One region of the Rahnella sp. CG8 genome, then DNA from elsewhere that is predicted to be linked to it. Evidence: predicted binding sites of a transcription regulator. Region 1 holds the regulator's gene; the other holds the start of a gene.
What was found. Region 1 encodes PhoB, which activates phosphate uptake and scavenging genes when phosphate is short. Its sites were predicted from a motif close to CTGTCATAAAACTGNCNNAT; they were not measured.

Region 1 (8,165 bases):
CGTTATACACCAGGTTCGACACCGCGCTGCGCAGTTGATCTTCATTACCAAAGACCTTCAGCTTGTCGTTTACGCGAAACACCACTTCATGCCTGCCGTTGCTTAACGTTTGCACTTCACGTTCGAGCATGCCGAGCATCACCGGAATATCGACTTTCTCGTGCAAATCAATATTCGCTGAGGCTTCGATTTTCGACAGCGTCAGCAGCTGCTTCACCAGCCCGTCCATCCGCCGCGTCTGTTCCTGCATGGTATCCAGCGCTTTAGTGCGGAAAGGCTCTTCCAGCTTGGCGTCTTCCATCATTTCCAGATACCCCTGCAATACCGTCAATGGGGTTCTCAGTTCATGACTGACGTTAGCGAAGAAGTTACGCCGTGCGCCTTCAAGCTGACGCATCTGGGTCACGTCGCGTGCCACCATCAGCAGTTGTCCTTCGGAATAAGGCATGACGCGAAACTCGACATAATGCTCATTATTGAGTTGTAAATTCAGCGCCCGGCTGAAATCGCGGGTCTGGATCCACAGCCGGAATTCCGGATAACGCAGCAGGTTGAAGATATGTTGCCCGTTATCTTCCGGCCAGCGGAAACCGAGCAAATCCTGCGCCAGTCCGTTACACCAGAAAATATTGCCATCTTCAGTCGTCAGCACCACGGCATCCGGCAGCGATTCGGCACCGCTGCGAAAACGTTTGATGAGCTGACCTAATTCCCGACGGCGACGCCGGTTGCGTATCTGCATCTGGTTCAGCCCGTAAAACAGCGGCTCCCAGCTCCAGCGCCCATTCGGTGGCGTAATGCTGCGGTCGAGCCACAGCCAGTGAGAGAGTTTAAGCTGGTTGTAATAATTCCAGCCCAGTGCCGCCATCAGCGACACCAGGAGGAGCCAGCCGAAATGGCCGACGAAGATACCGAGAATTAACGCTGGCAGGCAAAAGAGAAACAATTCACCCGCCAGTCGTTTCCATGACAAACGTTCTAGCACACAGATTCTCCGCTGTGAGGGCTCAATAACGCGTTGAAAAACGGTATCCGGTACCACGAACAGTCTGGATCATTCTGTCATGTCCACTGGTTTCCAGCGCCTTACGTAAACGACGAATATGCACGTCAACCGTGCGATCTTCCACATAAACGTTAGTGCCCCAGACGTTATTGAGCAACTGTTCGCGGCTGTATACACGTTCGGAATGGGTCATAAAGAAGTGTAATAACTTAAATTCGGTCGGCCCCATATCGAGCGCCTGCTCGTTGGCCATCACCCGGTGAGACGACGGATCCAGGCTTAAACCCTGCATGTCGATCACTTCTTCCACCGCCATTGGCGAGATGCGACGCATCACGGCTTTAATGCGGGCAACCAGTTCTTTCGGAGAAAACGGTTTAGTGATGTAATCATCGGCACCCACTTCAAGGCCGCGCACCCGATCTTCTTCTTCACCGCGTGCGGTCAGCATCATCACCGGAATTTCGCGGGTCAGTGCCTCACGTTTAAGATGCTTAATAAACTGAATACCGGAACCGCCAGGTAACATCCAGTCAAGCAGGATCAGTTCAGGGTAAGGTTCAACAAGCTGCCCAATCGCTGAATCAAAATCCTCAGCTTCTACGGCCTGATAGCCATTTTGTTCCAGTACAAAACACACCATTTCACGGATTGGAGCTTCGTCTTCAACCACCAATATACGTCTAGCCATCGTAGGTCCTGCCAATAGGTTAGCGATCTTTTATTTGATTGCGGGCGCCATTATGCGTCAGTTTTGTGACAGATTTATGAATGAAAAGAATGGTTCATTACAGTCAACTATGACAGATAATTTTCGGCCATCTTGCTGAAATTGGTCTGATTTATCGGGGACAGCTTCCCCTGCCGACGTTTATACTTTACCCCATTGTCGTCATCCAGGGTTCATACGGGAGTCTCATGCGCCTGATCCACACGTCAGACTGGCACCTAGGCCAGTACTTTTTCACTAAAAGCCGTGCAGCCGAACATCAGGCATTTTTGCGCTGGCTGACCGGTCAGGTGCAACAACATCAGGTCGACGCCGTGATTGTCGCGGGCGATATTTTCGACACGGGTTCCCCACCCAGTTATGCCCGCGAATTGTATAACCGCTTCGTGGTGGAATTACAGCAAACCGGCTGCCAGCTGGTGGTGCTGGCTGGTAACCACGATTCTGTCGCCACGCTCAATGAATCGCGCGAGCTCCTTTCCTGCCTGAATACGCGGGTGATTGCCACCGTCGGTGAAAACCTTTCTGAACAGATTTTAGTGCTCAGTCAGCGTGACGGGAAACCCGGCGCGATACTGTGCGCTATCCCGTTTTTACGCCCGCGTGATCTGCTCGCCAGCCAGGCGGGACAGTCCGGCAGCGACAAGCAACTGGCATTGCAGGAAGCCATCGCCGCGCATTATGACGCGCTCTGGCAGGCTGCGCAGGCCAGACGTGACGAACTGGGCATGCCGCTGCCTATTATTGCGACCGGCCATCTGACGACTGTCGGTGTCAGTACCTCTGATTCCGTGCGCGACATCTATATAGGTACGCTCGATGCGTTTCCGGCGCAGGCCTTTCCGCCGGTCGATTATGTGGCACTGGGTCATATTCACCGTGCACAATGCGTCGCCAAAACCGAACATATCCGTTACAGCGGCTCGCCGATTGCCCTGAGTTTTGACGAACTGAGCAAAGCTAAAAGTGTGTACTTACTTGATTTTGATGGTGCGACGCTCAACGCCATCGACACACTGGAAATCCCGGTTTTCCAGCCGATGCAGATAATCAAAGGCTCGCTGGTGGAGATTGAACACCAACTGGCACAGTTCGAAGGCGGTGATCCGGCCAAACCGGTGTGGCTCGATATTGAAGTCTCCACCCAGGATTATCTCAGCGACATCCAGCGACGCATTCAGGCGCTGACGGAAGATCTGCCGGTAGAAGTCGTGCTGTTACGCCGCAGCAAAGAACAGCGCATCAACAGTATTGAGCAGCAGGAAAAAGAAACCCTCAGCGAACTGAGCGTCAGCGACGTGTTTGAACGACGACTGGCGCTGGAACCGGCCCCTGACGAGCCGCGTCAGGCTCGGATGCGCACGTTGTTTGCGCAGGTGGTTGAACAGGTTACCAACGGTCAGAACGCGGAGGACAGCGCACAATGAAAATTCTCAGCCTGCGTTTAAAAAACCTGAACTCGCTGGAAGGCGAATGGAAAATTGATTTCACCGCCGAGCCGTTTGCCAGCAACGGATTATTCGCCATCACCGGCCCGACCGGCGCGGGGAAAACCACCCTGCTCGATGCCATTTGTCTGGCGCTTTATCATCAGACGCCACGGCTGAACATTACACCAAGCCAGAATGAACTGATGACCCGCCACACCGCAGAATCGCTGGCCGAAGTGGAGTTTGAAGTCAAAGGTGTGGGTTACCGCGCTTTCTGGAGCCAGCGCCGCGCCAAAAATTCCCCTGACGGAAATCTGCAGGCACCGAAAGTCGAGCTGGCGTTACTGGCCGACGGCAAAATTCTGGCGGATAAAGTGCGCGATAAACTCGATGCCATCGCCACACTGACCGGGCTGGATTTCGGTCGTTTCACCAAATCCATGATGCTGTCTCAGGGGCAATTTGCCGCATTCCTGAATGCCGATGCCAATGACCGCGCCGAACTGCTGGAAGAACTGACCGGCACCGAAATTTACGGTCTGCTTTCTCAACGCGTGTTTGAGCAACATAAAGAAGCGCGTATTGCGCTGGACGGTCTGCATCAGCGTATGGCCGGAATCGAACTGCTCAGCGAAGAACAGCGCCAGACGCTCGAAGCACAACGTGCTGAACTGAACGCGCAGGAAATCAGCCTCAGTCAGCAGGCGCAGCAGCGCCAGCAGGATCTGAACTGGCTGCAACAGTGGCAGCAGGTGCAGCAAAAACAGCAGCAGTCTCAGCAACAACTGACCGCCGCAGAGCAGGAAAATCTGGCCGCCGCGCCGCAGTTACAGCAACTGGCGCGCAGCGAACCGGCAGAAAAACTGCGTCCGTTACTCAATGATCGCCAGCGCTGTCAGGATGACGCGCAGCGCCTTCAGCAATTACTGATACAACTGACGCAGCAGCAGGAGCAGCAGATTGCACAGATGACGCCGCTGAGTCTGGCGGTGGAACAGGCGCACACTGCGCGGCAGAAACAGGCGGAAGAACAGCGCCAGATGCAAACGCTGATCGAAGAAAAAATCCTGCCACTGGATAGCGAAATCGCGCAATGGCGCAAATCGCTGGTGGAAACACAACAGGCGGTCAGCGAGTCGCAGAAACAGGCTGGTGAACATAGCGCGACGCTGCAGCAAATCACGGCGGAACGTCAGAAACTGGATGAGGAAAGCCGCCAGCATCACACCCGTCAGGCCGCGCTGACTGAAGCCCTTAACGTTGCACAACAACGTCAGGCTGAACTGGAAAAACAGTACCCGCAGGTAGTGTTACAAAAACGTCAAACCGAACTCATGCAGCTCCGGCCGGTGCGGCAGCAGCTGTTTTCACTCTCGCAAATCTTCCCGCAACTGAACCAGCGCGTGCAGCAACAGCATAAAGATTTTGCGCAGTACCAGACGGTGCTGGCCGAAGAAGAACTGCGTCTGGGCGCGATCCGTCTGCAATGTCAGAAACAACTGGAACATCTGAACGACGTCAAGGCGCTGCATAAACAGGAAATGCTGATCGTCAGCCTTGAAGCCGAACGCGCGAATTTGCAAAGCGGCAAAGCCTGTCCGCTGTGCGGCTCAACATCACATCCGGCGATTGAACATTATCAGGAGGTTAAACCTTCTGAAACCGCGCAGCGCGTCGAGAAAATGCAACTGGAATTCGATGCAGCAAAAGCCAGCGGTATCGAACTGGCGGCGAAAATTAAAGGCCTGAAAGAGCAACAAACACGGCTGCAAACTCAGCTTGAGCAGGATCAGCAACAACTGAATGCACATACCCTGAACTGGCAACAACTCAGTGCGCCGCTGAATCTGACGTTTACGCTGCATGATACCGCCGACATCACGCAATGGCTGACCGCCCGCGATGAGGAAGAGCAGCAGTCGCAGGCGCGACTGAGCCAGCACGAACAGCTGGCGCGGGCCCTGCAACAGGCCAAAGATGCCCTGAACGACGCACTGAATGCACAGCAGAAAGTGCAGCAGCAAAGCGCCTTGCTGACAGAGCGCGTTACCCGGCTGGAAGAGATGCAGGCAAAATCTCAGCAAGACCTCGTGCGGTTGCAAAAGCAACTGGCGGAAGGTGAAAAATCCCTTTCTGAGCTGAATGCCCGACGCCTCGAACTGTTCGGAGAGCGTCAGGTTGCTCAGGTTCGCGAGCACTTACATCAGCAACAACAGGCGACAGAACAAGCGCTGAGTGATGTCCAGACCGCGCTGCATAAGGCGCAGGAACTGCGCGACCAGTTGGCCGGTCAGTTGGCCAGTACGCAGCAGCAACAGTTACAGACCGCCGCACAACTGACGCTGGTGGAACAGGCGTGGCAGCAGGCATTGAGCGCCAGCGGATTTGCGGATGAAGCCGCAGTGAAACTGGCGCTGCTCGACGACGCGTTGCGCCAGCAGCTTCAGCAACGCAAAGAACATCTGCAACAACAACTGGCACAGGCGCAGGCATTACTGGCGGATGCCCGTCAGCAGCTCGAAAAACATCAGCTTGCCCGTCCTGCACATCTGAGTGAAACCGACAGTGATCTTAACGCCCTGACGGTGCAACAGGCGGAGCTGGCACAACAACTGAAAGTCCTGCAACAACGTCTGGGCGAAGTAAAGAATCAACTGGAAAGCGACAAGCAACGCCACCATGGTCAGCAGACGCTGATTGCACAGATTGCGCAGGCGCAGCGAACCTGTGATGACTGGGGTTATCTCAACCAGATGATTGGTTCCAGCGACGGCGCGAAATTCCGTAAATTCGCGCAGGGTCTGACGCTCGATCATCTGGTGTATCTGGCCAACCGCCAGCTGGAAAAATTGCACGGACGTTATCTGTTGCAGCGCAAAACCAGCGATGCGCTGGAACTGCAAGTGGTCGATACCTGGCAGGCCGATGCCGTGCGCGATACCCGCACGCTATCCGGCGGCGAAAGCTTCCTGGTCAGCCTGGCACTGGCCCTGGCGCTGTCCGATCTGGTCAGCGATAAAACCCGTATCGACTCGCTGTTCCTCGACGAAGGTTTCGGTACGCTCGATGCCGACACGCTGGATACCGCGCTGGATGCGCTCGACAGCCTGAATGCCTCGGGTAAAACCATCGGCGTGATCAGCCATGTCGAAGCAATGAAAGACCGCATTCCGGTACAAATCAAAGTCACCAAAGTGAACGGTCTGGGCGTCAGCCGCCTGAGCAGTGAATTTAAAGTCTGATCCCTCGCCACCGCCGGGCAGGTTGCTAGATAAATTGCTAGCCACATGCCCTGCGGTGGATCCTTTTTGTGAAAGCGTGCACAAAAATCGCACCAGTTCAGTGCGCGCTTTTTCCTCAACCTGCTGAATTTACGTTTATTCCCGCTGCCGGAACGAACTGGCACGCCCTGTGCTTAACGTTATGTATACAAGTTGCAGTACAAGTTGCAACGTCCTCATAACCGCTAAGGGAACCGCCAATGAAAAACATCAAACCTGAAGTTGATAAAAAACGTCGCCAGCTGATGAAATGGCTCGCCATTACCGGCGGAGTGTCCACCCTTGGCGGAATGATCCCGACGTCAGTTTTTGCAGCCGACGACGATGAAATTCGTATTGGTTACTGGCCGATTGTCGGTGGTTTGCCGCTGTATGTGGCACTGGAACAGGGCTTTTTTAAACAAGCCGGGCTGAATGTGAAAGGCGTTAAATTCGCCAGTGCCCAGCAAATTGTCGAAGGGATGATCACCGGCAGGATCCACGGCTGCGCCAACGGCACGGCAACCGGCGCGCTGGGACTCGGGGCGATCACCTCACCGGGTCTGTTCAAAATTATCTGTTCTAACCCGTCAAACCATACGCTGGTGTTAGATGAATTTCTGGTGCCGCTCAACAGCCCGGCAAAAGCTATCAGTGACCTGAAAGGCAAGAAAATCGCCTGCGGTCCGGGGATCCAGAACGTCACGATGGCAAAAATTATTCTGGAGAAAAATGGCTTCACTAATCCGTCAGTCATTGAACTGCCGGTCGGACAACACGCGCCTGCTCTGGCCGCCGGGCAAATTGACGGCGTATATACGCTCGAACCGACCGGCACTGTCGGACGCATGAAAAACCTTTCGCGCACACTCGAAACCGGCGTTATTTCTAAATACGTGCTCGGCAACGCCGACGCCCCGTGGTTCGGCGGCGCAGCGGCACTGAACGCCAGTTTTATCGCCAGCAAGCCGGAAGAAACCAAAAAGTTTATTGCCGCTTATCAGAAAGCGGTGGAATTCATTGCGGCTCACCCTGATAAAGCGCGCGAAAACGTCGCCGGTTACACCAGCATTGAACCGGCGCTGGTCAAAGAAGTGCCGCTGCCCGGCTTCGTGATGTATCCCGATTTGAAAGGCGACAACCTGCAATGGTTCCAGAAGTTTTATGACGTCTTTACGGAAAGAAAAATCTTCAGCAAGCCGGTGGATGTCGCTTCGCTGATCTATCAGGGATAAGGAGAAACAGGATGACTTCACGCTGGTCTTCAAGGTTACTGCCGCTGGTCGGCCCGGTACTGCTGTTTTTATTCTGGCAACTGGCCGTCAGCGCAAAATGGCTGAATCCCGTGCTTCTGCCCTCGCCGGTCGAGACAATCGGCTACATGTTCCAGTCATTTTCCGACGCGTCCATGCGCACCGACATCGGCGCAACCCTTTACCGCACGCTGGTGTCTTTTGCCTTTGCCGCCGTAATTGGCGTGCCGCTGGGCGTAATTTTGGGCAGCAATGAAAAGGTTTACCGCAGCCTGGAATTTCTGATCGACTTCTTCCGCTCCACGCCGTCGTCAGCGCTGATCCCGCTGTTTATGCTGATTTTCGGGATTACTGACGCCAACAAAATCGCCATTGCTGCCTTTGCCGCCGTGCTGGTCATCCTGTTCAACAGCGCATACGGCGTGATGAATGCCAAAAAAACGCGCCTGATGGCCGCCAAAGTAATGGGAATTTCCCGCTGGCATA
Region 2 (8,165 bases), on a different contig from region 1:
TGTCGGCGAGAACATGAACTCCATGGGTAATGCCATCCGTCAGGTGACTGATTTGGTCAACGAGATTGCCGCAGCGGCAACAGAACAGAGTCAGGGAATTTCTCAGGTGCATCAGGCGGTCAATCAGATGGATGACGTGACCCAGCAGAACGCCGCGCTGGTTGAAGAAGCCTCTTCAGCCTCGCGCTCGTTGCAGGATCAGGCGGATGGCCTGGCGAGACTGGTCGGCGAATTCCACCTCAGCAACGCCACGGCTCAGCATCAGTCCCTGGCAAAACCGGCGCAGGCACTTGGTGCCCTTCCACGCAAGGAAAAGCCGGGGGCACTCTCAGCCAATGAGGCCGACTGGCAAAGCTTCTGATCAGGCTTTTACCGTCGTCTTATTACCGGGAGAACGTCATTATGGAAAATCTTCAGGAGCATACCGGCCATCTGGAAAAACACAGGGCGCTGGTAGAGAGCTTCGAACAGATGGCGGCGCTGGTGAATCAGCTTGCTACGGGAGAATACCGGTCGCTGGATTTGTACATTAATAACTGCCGCCATTTTCGCGATCGCAGTCTGGAAGTTCAGGCGGTGCTGGCAGATAAGCGTTTTGAAACATACCTGATGCGCAATGATATTACGCTGTATTACAGCATTCACAGCGTAAATATGGCCTTCGGCATGATGACCAACATGCTGGAAAATTTGAAAGGTTTTTTGTCCTGAGAATGTGTTACCGGGGATACGGTAACGCGGCACGGGGTATTTTTTAATCTTTCCCCTGAAGGATCACTTGCTCCTTCAGGGGGATTTTTAATTCACCGCGCAGACAGCACCTCATGATGACGGGTACGGGATGAAGAGTGTTAACTGCCACGAACAGCCACCAGATCCTGCGCACATGCCCACGCCGAGCTCCATGCCCACTGGAAATTGTATCCGCCCAGCCAGCCGGTCACATCCACCACTTCGCCGATAAAATACAGGCCGGGGACTTTCGCTGCCGCCATCGTTTTTGAAGATAATTCTTTGGTATCGACGCCGCCGAGTGTGACTTCCGCCGTGCGGTAACCTTCGGTGCCGTTCGGCTGTACCTGCCAGTTTTGCAGTTGCTCAACCAGTTCGGCCTGCTGCGGCACGTTCAGCTGTTTCAGTGTCACGTCCGGCAACTGCCCCAGCGTTTGCAGGCATTCGACCAGACGCTTCGGCAGTTGCATCGCCAGCGTGTTTTTCAGACTCTGATTTGGGTGTTCCTGACGCTGTGCATTCAGAAACGCCGCCAGATCGACATCAGGAAGTAAGTTAACGCTCACAAACTCGCCAGGCTGCCAGTAACTGGAAAGCTGTAAAACGGCCGGGCCGGACATGCCACGATGGGTAAAAAGAATGCTTTCACGGAAGACAGTGCCGTCTTCAGCAGTAAGCACCGCCGGGACTGACACCCCGGAAAGCGTCTGCAAGTGATCGAGCAGCGGCTTGTGCAGGGTAAATGGCACCAGACCGGCGCGGGTCGGCAGTACTTTCAGGCCAAACTGTTCCGCCAGACGGTAACCGAAGGGTGTCGCGCCCAGCCCTGGCATGGAAAGCCCGCCGCTGGCAATAACAAGTGAGTGAGTGCTTACAGTTGAGCCATTCACTTTGATAACAAAGCCATTTTCGGTTTTCTGCACGTCGGAAATCTCGCTGCGCAAGCGCACATCGACATTGCCCTGCTCGCATTCTTTATCGAGCATGGTGACGATTTGCTGCGCCGAGTCGTCGCAGAATAGCTGCCCGAGCGTTTTCTCGTGCCAGGCGATGCCGTAACGGTTGACCATATCGATGAAATCCCACTGGGTGTAACGCGCCAGCGCGGATTTACAGAAATGCGGGTTTTCGGAAAGATAGGCAGCGGGTTCGGCATAAAGGTTGGTGAAATTGCAGCGTCCGCCGCCTGACATCAGAATTTTTCGCCCGGTTTTTTTGCCGTTATCCAGCAGCAGAACACGGCAGCCACCCTGTCCGGCCTGTGCTGCGCAGAACATGCCTGCCGCACCTGCACCAATGACTACCACATCAACCTGTTCCACTTTTGGCCTCTCTTTTCCGGAAATTCAACTACGTTTTAGATAAGGTTTGCCCTGTTAACCGGGGCTTTGAGTCGCGGATTGTAAGGGACGGAGGGCTGTTAAACCAGCCAGACAGACTGCTTGCCGGACGTCGTAAGTAAATGTTTCTGCGTTCAAAGGAGGAATAACATATTGATAGATAAATACTTAATTGAAATAAAGCCAAACATTGAACTGTTTTTAGTCAAAAAAATGTCATATTTTCCTTTTCCCGTCCCCCTGTTCTCGCAGATAATGCGCGGCGTTCATGACCACTAACTGGCGTAACAATTATGCTGCATCTATTTGCCGGATTGGATATTCATACCGGTTCGTTATTGATTCTCGCGTTACTGTTTGTTCTGTTCTATGAAGCCATTAACGGTTTTCATGATACGGCCAACGCAGTGGCAACCGTCATCTATACCCGGGCAATGCGTTCGCAATTAGCGGTCGTGATGGCAGGGGTATTTAACTTCTTTGGCGTCCTGCTCGGTGGTTTGAGTGTGGCCTATGCCATCGTTCATTTACTGCCAACCGATTTGCTGCTCAATGTGGGTTCTGCTCATGGCCTTGCCATGGTGTTCTCTATGTTACTGGCCGCGATCATCTGGAACCTCGGTACCTGGTATTTCGGCCTGCCGGCGTCCAGCTCCCACACCCTTATCGGCGCCATCATTGGCGTAGGGCTGACCAATGCATTAATGACTCACACCTCTGTGGTCGATGCGTTAAACATCCCTAAAATGATTGGTATTTTTGCTTCGCTGATTATCTCTCCGCTGGTCGGGATGATTATCGCCGGTACCATGATTTTCCTGCTGCGCCGTTACTGGAGTGGCAATAAGAAACATGCCCGTATCCACCTGACACCCGCGGAACGTGAGAAGAAAGACGGCAAGAAAAAACCGCCATTCTGGACACGTACCGGTCTGATTCTGTCGGCTATCGGCGTGAGTTTCTCTCACGGCGCTAACGATGGTCAGAAGGGTATCGGTCTGATCATGCTGGTGCTGATTGGCGTGGCGCCAGCCGGTTTTGTGGTGAATATGAACGCGACCGGTTACGACATTACCCGTACCCGCGACGCCGTGACACACCTCGGCCAGTATTATCAGCAACATGTTGATGCCGTGCCGCACGTGGTTGCACAGACGCCAATAGTGCCGGCACCGGACGTCAATATCGCACCGACCGATGAGCCTAAAGTGTTCCACTGCGACAGCAGCCACGCACTTGACGCTATCGGCCGCGCGCAAACCCTGCTGACCAATCTTCAGTCTTACAGCGACCTGGCACCGGAAGAACGCAGCCATATGCGTCGCCTGCTGATGTGTGTTTCTGATACTGCGGATAAAGTGGCCAAGCTGCCGGAAACCTCTCCTGCAGACAAACGCTTCCTCGGCGAGCTGAAAACAGACATTCTGCAAACCGTTGAATACGCGCCTATCTGGATCATTATCGCTGTGGCACTGGCACTGGCGCTGGGTACGATGATTGGCTGGAAACGTGTCGCAACCACTATCGGTGAGAAGATTGGTAAGAAAGGCATGACTTACGCACAGGGTCTGTCTGCACAGCTCACGGCGGCGGTCTCCATCGGCGTAGCCAGCTATACCGGCATGCCGGTATCCACCACGCACGTGCTGTCTTCTGCGGTCGCAGGAACCATGATTGTCGATGGTGGCGGTGTGCAGTCGAAAACCGTGAAAAACATCGCGATGGCGTGGGTCTTAACCCTGCCTGTGTCGATTGTGCTTTCCGGTGTCCTGTACTGGATTGCACTGAAGCTGATCTGATGATTGTCTGACCGGCATGAAATAAAAAGGCGACCTTGCTCAGCAGGTCGCCTTTTTTGTTTCCTTTTTCACGCATCCTCCCTCGCGTTTCTTTCCGTTTCTAATACCAAATCAGCATGGCTAACATACTGATTAATATTAAACCGACCAATGCTGTTGTCAGGATAAACTGACCGCGAACCCGTTCACAACGGCGAATAAACTCAGGATCGTGATGTTCAACGTAGCGCTGAGCATAAATATAGCGTACCAACCTTATTTGCTTGCTGGGCTGACCGTGAGACGTAAAAAATCCTCCTCCATCAACGTACTGATACAGCAGCGGATCACACCCTCGCAGAACCACCAGCAATGCGCGCAAAGAAGAGTAATAGCGCAGCATATTCACTACACACACAAAACATAAAGCCCAAAACAGCGCAACGGGACTGATCATGATTCCCCCTCAAGGCGAACTGACACCGCGCAATGCGCCCGTCGTGCTGGCACACACCCGGCGTTTCGCCCTGCCTTTCCGCAATTTCACACCCCCGGGCTACGTTCGCCCGCCCTCTTGCCCTATCACAGAAGATTGCCAAAACAGGAGACGCCTGCATTATTCAGTGTAGGAAACGAATCCGTAACTGTTCATATTATTTATATCTATACATAGCCGGAAACGGAAATGGGATCTGTATGCTTGATTTATTTAACCCTTTTGGCGCTATACTGAAGTCATGAGTTTTGCATGATGCTGATATTGCTATTAACCGACTTATGGAAGGAGTTTTCTTATGGCTTACAAACACATACTTATTGCTGTGGACTTGTCACCGGAGAGCAAAGTTCTGGTCGAGAAAGCCGTTTCCATGGCGCGTCCGTATAACGCCAAAGTGTCCCTGATCCACGTTGATGTAAACTATTCAGACCTGTATACCGGTCTGATCGACGTTAATCTGGGTGACATGCAGAAACGTATTTCCGAAGAAACGCATCACGCGTTGAACGAACTGTCGCAAAATGCCGGCTATCCGATTTCAGAAACCCTGAGCGGCAGCGGTGATTTAGCGCAGGTGCTGGTGGATGCCATCAACAAATATGGCATGGACTTAGTACTGTGCGGCCATCACCAGGATTTCTGGAGCAAACTGATGTCCTCCGCACGCCAGCTAATCAACACCGTTCATATCGACATGCTGATCGTGCCGTTGCGCGATGAGGAAGAAGAAGAATAAGAGGCGTTGTTGTTAATTTAAAAAAGCCCGCAGGTTTTCACCTGCGGGCTTTTTTTTATGACAGTAGTGGAAAGACGTTACAGCAGCGGCTTTCTATAACGGCGTATAGATATCAAACCGGTGGCTCTTGGTCACCACGGCGGCCTGTGCGGGGATGTCGGCCATCGGCGGCGCATAATCCGGGCGTTTCACCACAATACGTTTGGTCGCTAAACGGCGTGCCGGTTCCAGCAGGCCATCGGCATCTTCGTCCGGGCCAACCAGTCCCTGAAACACGCGCATCTCTTTCTTCACCAGCGCACTTTTCTGTTTGTGCGGATACATCGGGTCGAGATACACCACTTCCGGCTTTGGCGAAAGCTCAGCAAGCGCCGTCAGGCTTGAGACGTGCAGCAGCGTCATACGCTCGCGCAGCCACGGGCCAATTTCTGCATCGCGATAACCCCGCGCCAGCCCGTCATCAAGCAGTGCCGCGACCACCGGATTACGTTCCAGCATCCGCACTTTGCAACCCAGAGAAGCCAGCACAAACGCATCGCGGCCCAGCCCGGCGGTCGCGTCGACGACATCCGGCAGATAGCGCCCCTTGATGCCGACAGCTTTGGCCACCGCTTCACCGCGCCCGCCGCCAAATTTGCGACGATGCGCCATCGTGCCGCCGACAAAATCGACATAAATCGCGCCGAGTTTCGGCTCATCACGTTTACGTAATTCCAGACGTTCAGGCGTCAGCACCAGTGCCATCACAGCATCCGGGTCAGACGTCAGATTCCAGCGCTGCGCCAGAACAGATAAGGCGCCTTCATCGGCGCCTTCTTCACACAGTAAACACACACTCACAGGCAGAGGTTATCCTTTGATTCCGTAGTGGCGCAGCATAGCATCCAGCTGCGGCTCACGCCCGCGGAAGCGTTTGAACAGCTCCATAGGCTCTTCGGAACCGCCGCGCGACAGAATGTTATCCAGGAACGACTGACCGGTTTCGCGGTTGAAAATCCCTTCTTCTTCAAAGCGGGAATAGGCATCTGCAGACAGCACTTCCGCCCACAGATAGCTGTAGTAACCGGCCGCATAACCGCCTGCAAAGATGTGGCTGAAGGCATGCGGGAACCGGCCCCATGAAGGTGACGGCACCACGGCAACCTGTTTCTTGATTTCAGCCAGCGTTTGCAGGATTTGCGCGCCTTTAGCCGGGTCGTATTCCGCATGCATACGGAAATCGAACAGGCCGAATTCCAGCTGACGCAGGATAAACAACGCCGCCTGATAGTTTTTCGCCGCCAGCATTTTATCCAGCATCTCTTTCGGCAACGGTTCGCCGGTTTCGAAATGACCGGAGATGAACGCCAGTGCGTCCGGCTCCCAGCACCAGTTTTCCATAAACTGGCTTGGCAGCTCGACGGCATCCCACGGCACACCGGCAATACCGGCGACTCCCGGCGTGTCGATGCGGGTCAGCATATGATGCAGGCCGTGACCGAATTCATGGAACAGCGTCGTGACTTCGTTATGGGTAAACAGCGCCGGTTTGTTGCCGACCGGACCGTTAAAGTTACAGGTCAGGTACGCGACCGGTTTTTGCAGTTCGCCGTCGGCTTTACGCATGCTGCCAACGCAGTCGTTCATCCATGCGCCACCGCGTTTGTGTTCGCGGGCATACAGGTCGAGATAGAAGCTGCCGCGCAGGTCGCCGGTTTCATCGAACAGGTCGAAGAAACGCACGTCTTTATGCCAGGTTTCTACGTCTTTACGTTCTTTGGCGGTGATGCCGTAAATGCGTTTCACCACTTCAAACAGCCCTTCCAGCGCACGCTGCTCAGGGAAGTAAGGACGTAACTGTTCGTCGTTGATGGAGAACAGATGCTGTTTCTGTTTTTCGCCGTAGAACGGCAAATCCCAGGCTTCCATTTCGTCCACACCGAAATATTCTTTGGCGAAAGCACGCAGTTGGGCCAGTTCCTGCTCGCCCTGCGGACGCGCACGGGTTGCCAGACCGCTCAGGAAGTCGATCACCTGTTTCGGGCTTTCGGCCATTTTGGTGGCGAGAGACATATCCGCGAAAGAATCAAAACCTAACAACTGAGCCAGTTCGTGACGCAGCGCCAGTTCTTCGGCCATGACTTCACTGTTGTCCCACTTACCGGCATTCGGACCCTGATCGGAGGCGCGGGTAGCAAATGCGCGGTACATCTCTTCACGCAGTTCACGGTTTTCGCCATAGGTGATCACCGGCAGATAGCTCGGGATATCCAGCGTCAACAGCCAGCCTTCCTGCTCTTTCGATTCTGCCAGCGCTTTCGCGGCGGCCAGCGCACTTTCCGGCAGACCTTTCAGGTCATTCTCATCAGTGATGAGTTTGCTCCAGCCCATCGTGGCGTCGAGCACGTTGTTGCTGTAGGTCGAACCCAGCTCAGACAGACGCGCGGAAATTTCGCCATAGCGCTTTTGTTTTTCCATCGGCAAACCAATGCCGGACAGCTCAAAATCACGCAGCGCGTTATCAATGGCTTTTTTCTGTGCCACGGACAGCGTGCTGAAATGTTCGCTGTCTTTTAAATCGCGGTAGGCCTGATACAAACCGGCGTGCTGCCCGGTCCAGGTGCTGAATTCAGACAGAATCGGCAGGCACTGCTCGTAAGCTTCACGCAGTTCCGGGCTGTTTTTTACGGCATTGAGATGCCCGATCGGCGACCAGATGCGGCTCAGGCGGTCATCACTTTCGGCCAGCGGTTGACAGAGATTTTCCCAGGTATAAGGCGCGCCCTGCGCGACAACACGTTCGATCGTCTGACGGCTTTCTTCGATAGCGGATTTCATCGCAGGGACAATATGTTCAGGCTTGATCGCAGAGAAAGGAGGCAGGGAGAACGGTTTTAAGAGCGGATTCGACGCGTTTTGCTGTTCAGTCATAGGGCCAGTCCTTCGTAATAGCGTTTGGGGCTGATGCGCCTGTGGCGCACCACGCCGTGAATTCGGGTCGTCTTAAAGATGACGTGACTTCTAACATGCGGTCAAGTTACGGGGAAATCAATGGGTGGCGGCGGGATAGTCTTTAATGGATAATGCCGCGAAGCCGCAGG

Region 2: pitA (inorganic phosphate transporter PitA) is a predicted target of PhoB. The motif match lies at 2,275-2,294, and genes of this name have one in related genera.

Annotation. Positions count from the first base shown of each region.
Region 1 is NZ_JABAED010000004.1:49,568-57,732, reverse strand. Features, by position in the region: gene phoR (phosphate regulon sensor histidine kinase PhoR) at 1-985, opposite strand, end outside; gene phoB (phosphate response regulator transcription factor PhoB) at 1,008-1,697, opposite strand; gene sbcD (exonuclease subunit SbcD) at 1,925-3,163, shown strand; gene sbcC (exonuclease subunit SbcC) at 3,160-6,408, shown strand; gene HGO41_RS05155 (ABC transporter substrate-binding protein) at 6,648-7,661, shown strand; gene HGO41_RS05150 (ABC transporter permease) at 7,673-8,165, shown strand, end outside.
Region 2 is NZ_JABAED010000008.1:49,552-57,716, reverse strand. Features, by position in the region: gene HGO41_RS09780 (methyl-accepting chemotaxis protein) at 1-361, shown strand, start outside; gene HGO41_RS09775 (hypothetical protein) at 403-711, shown strand; gene HGO41_RS09770 (BaiN/RdsA family NAD(P)/FAD-dependent oxidoreductase) at 852-2,054, opposite strand; gene pitA (inorganic phosphate transporter PitA) at 2,366-3,871, shown strand; gene uspB (universal stress protein UspB) at 3,972-4,307, opposite strand; gene uspA (universal stress protein UspA) at 4,645-5,085, shown strand; gene rsmJ (16S rRNA (guanine(1516)-N(2))-methyltransferase RsmJ) at 5,179-5,925, opposite strand; gene prlC (oligopeptidase A) at 5,935-7,995, opposite strand.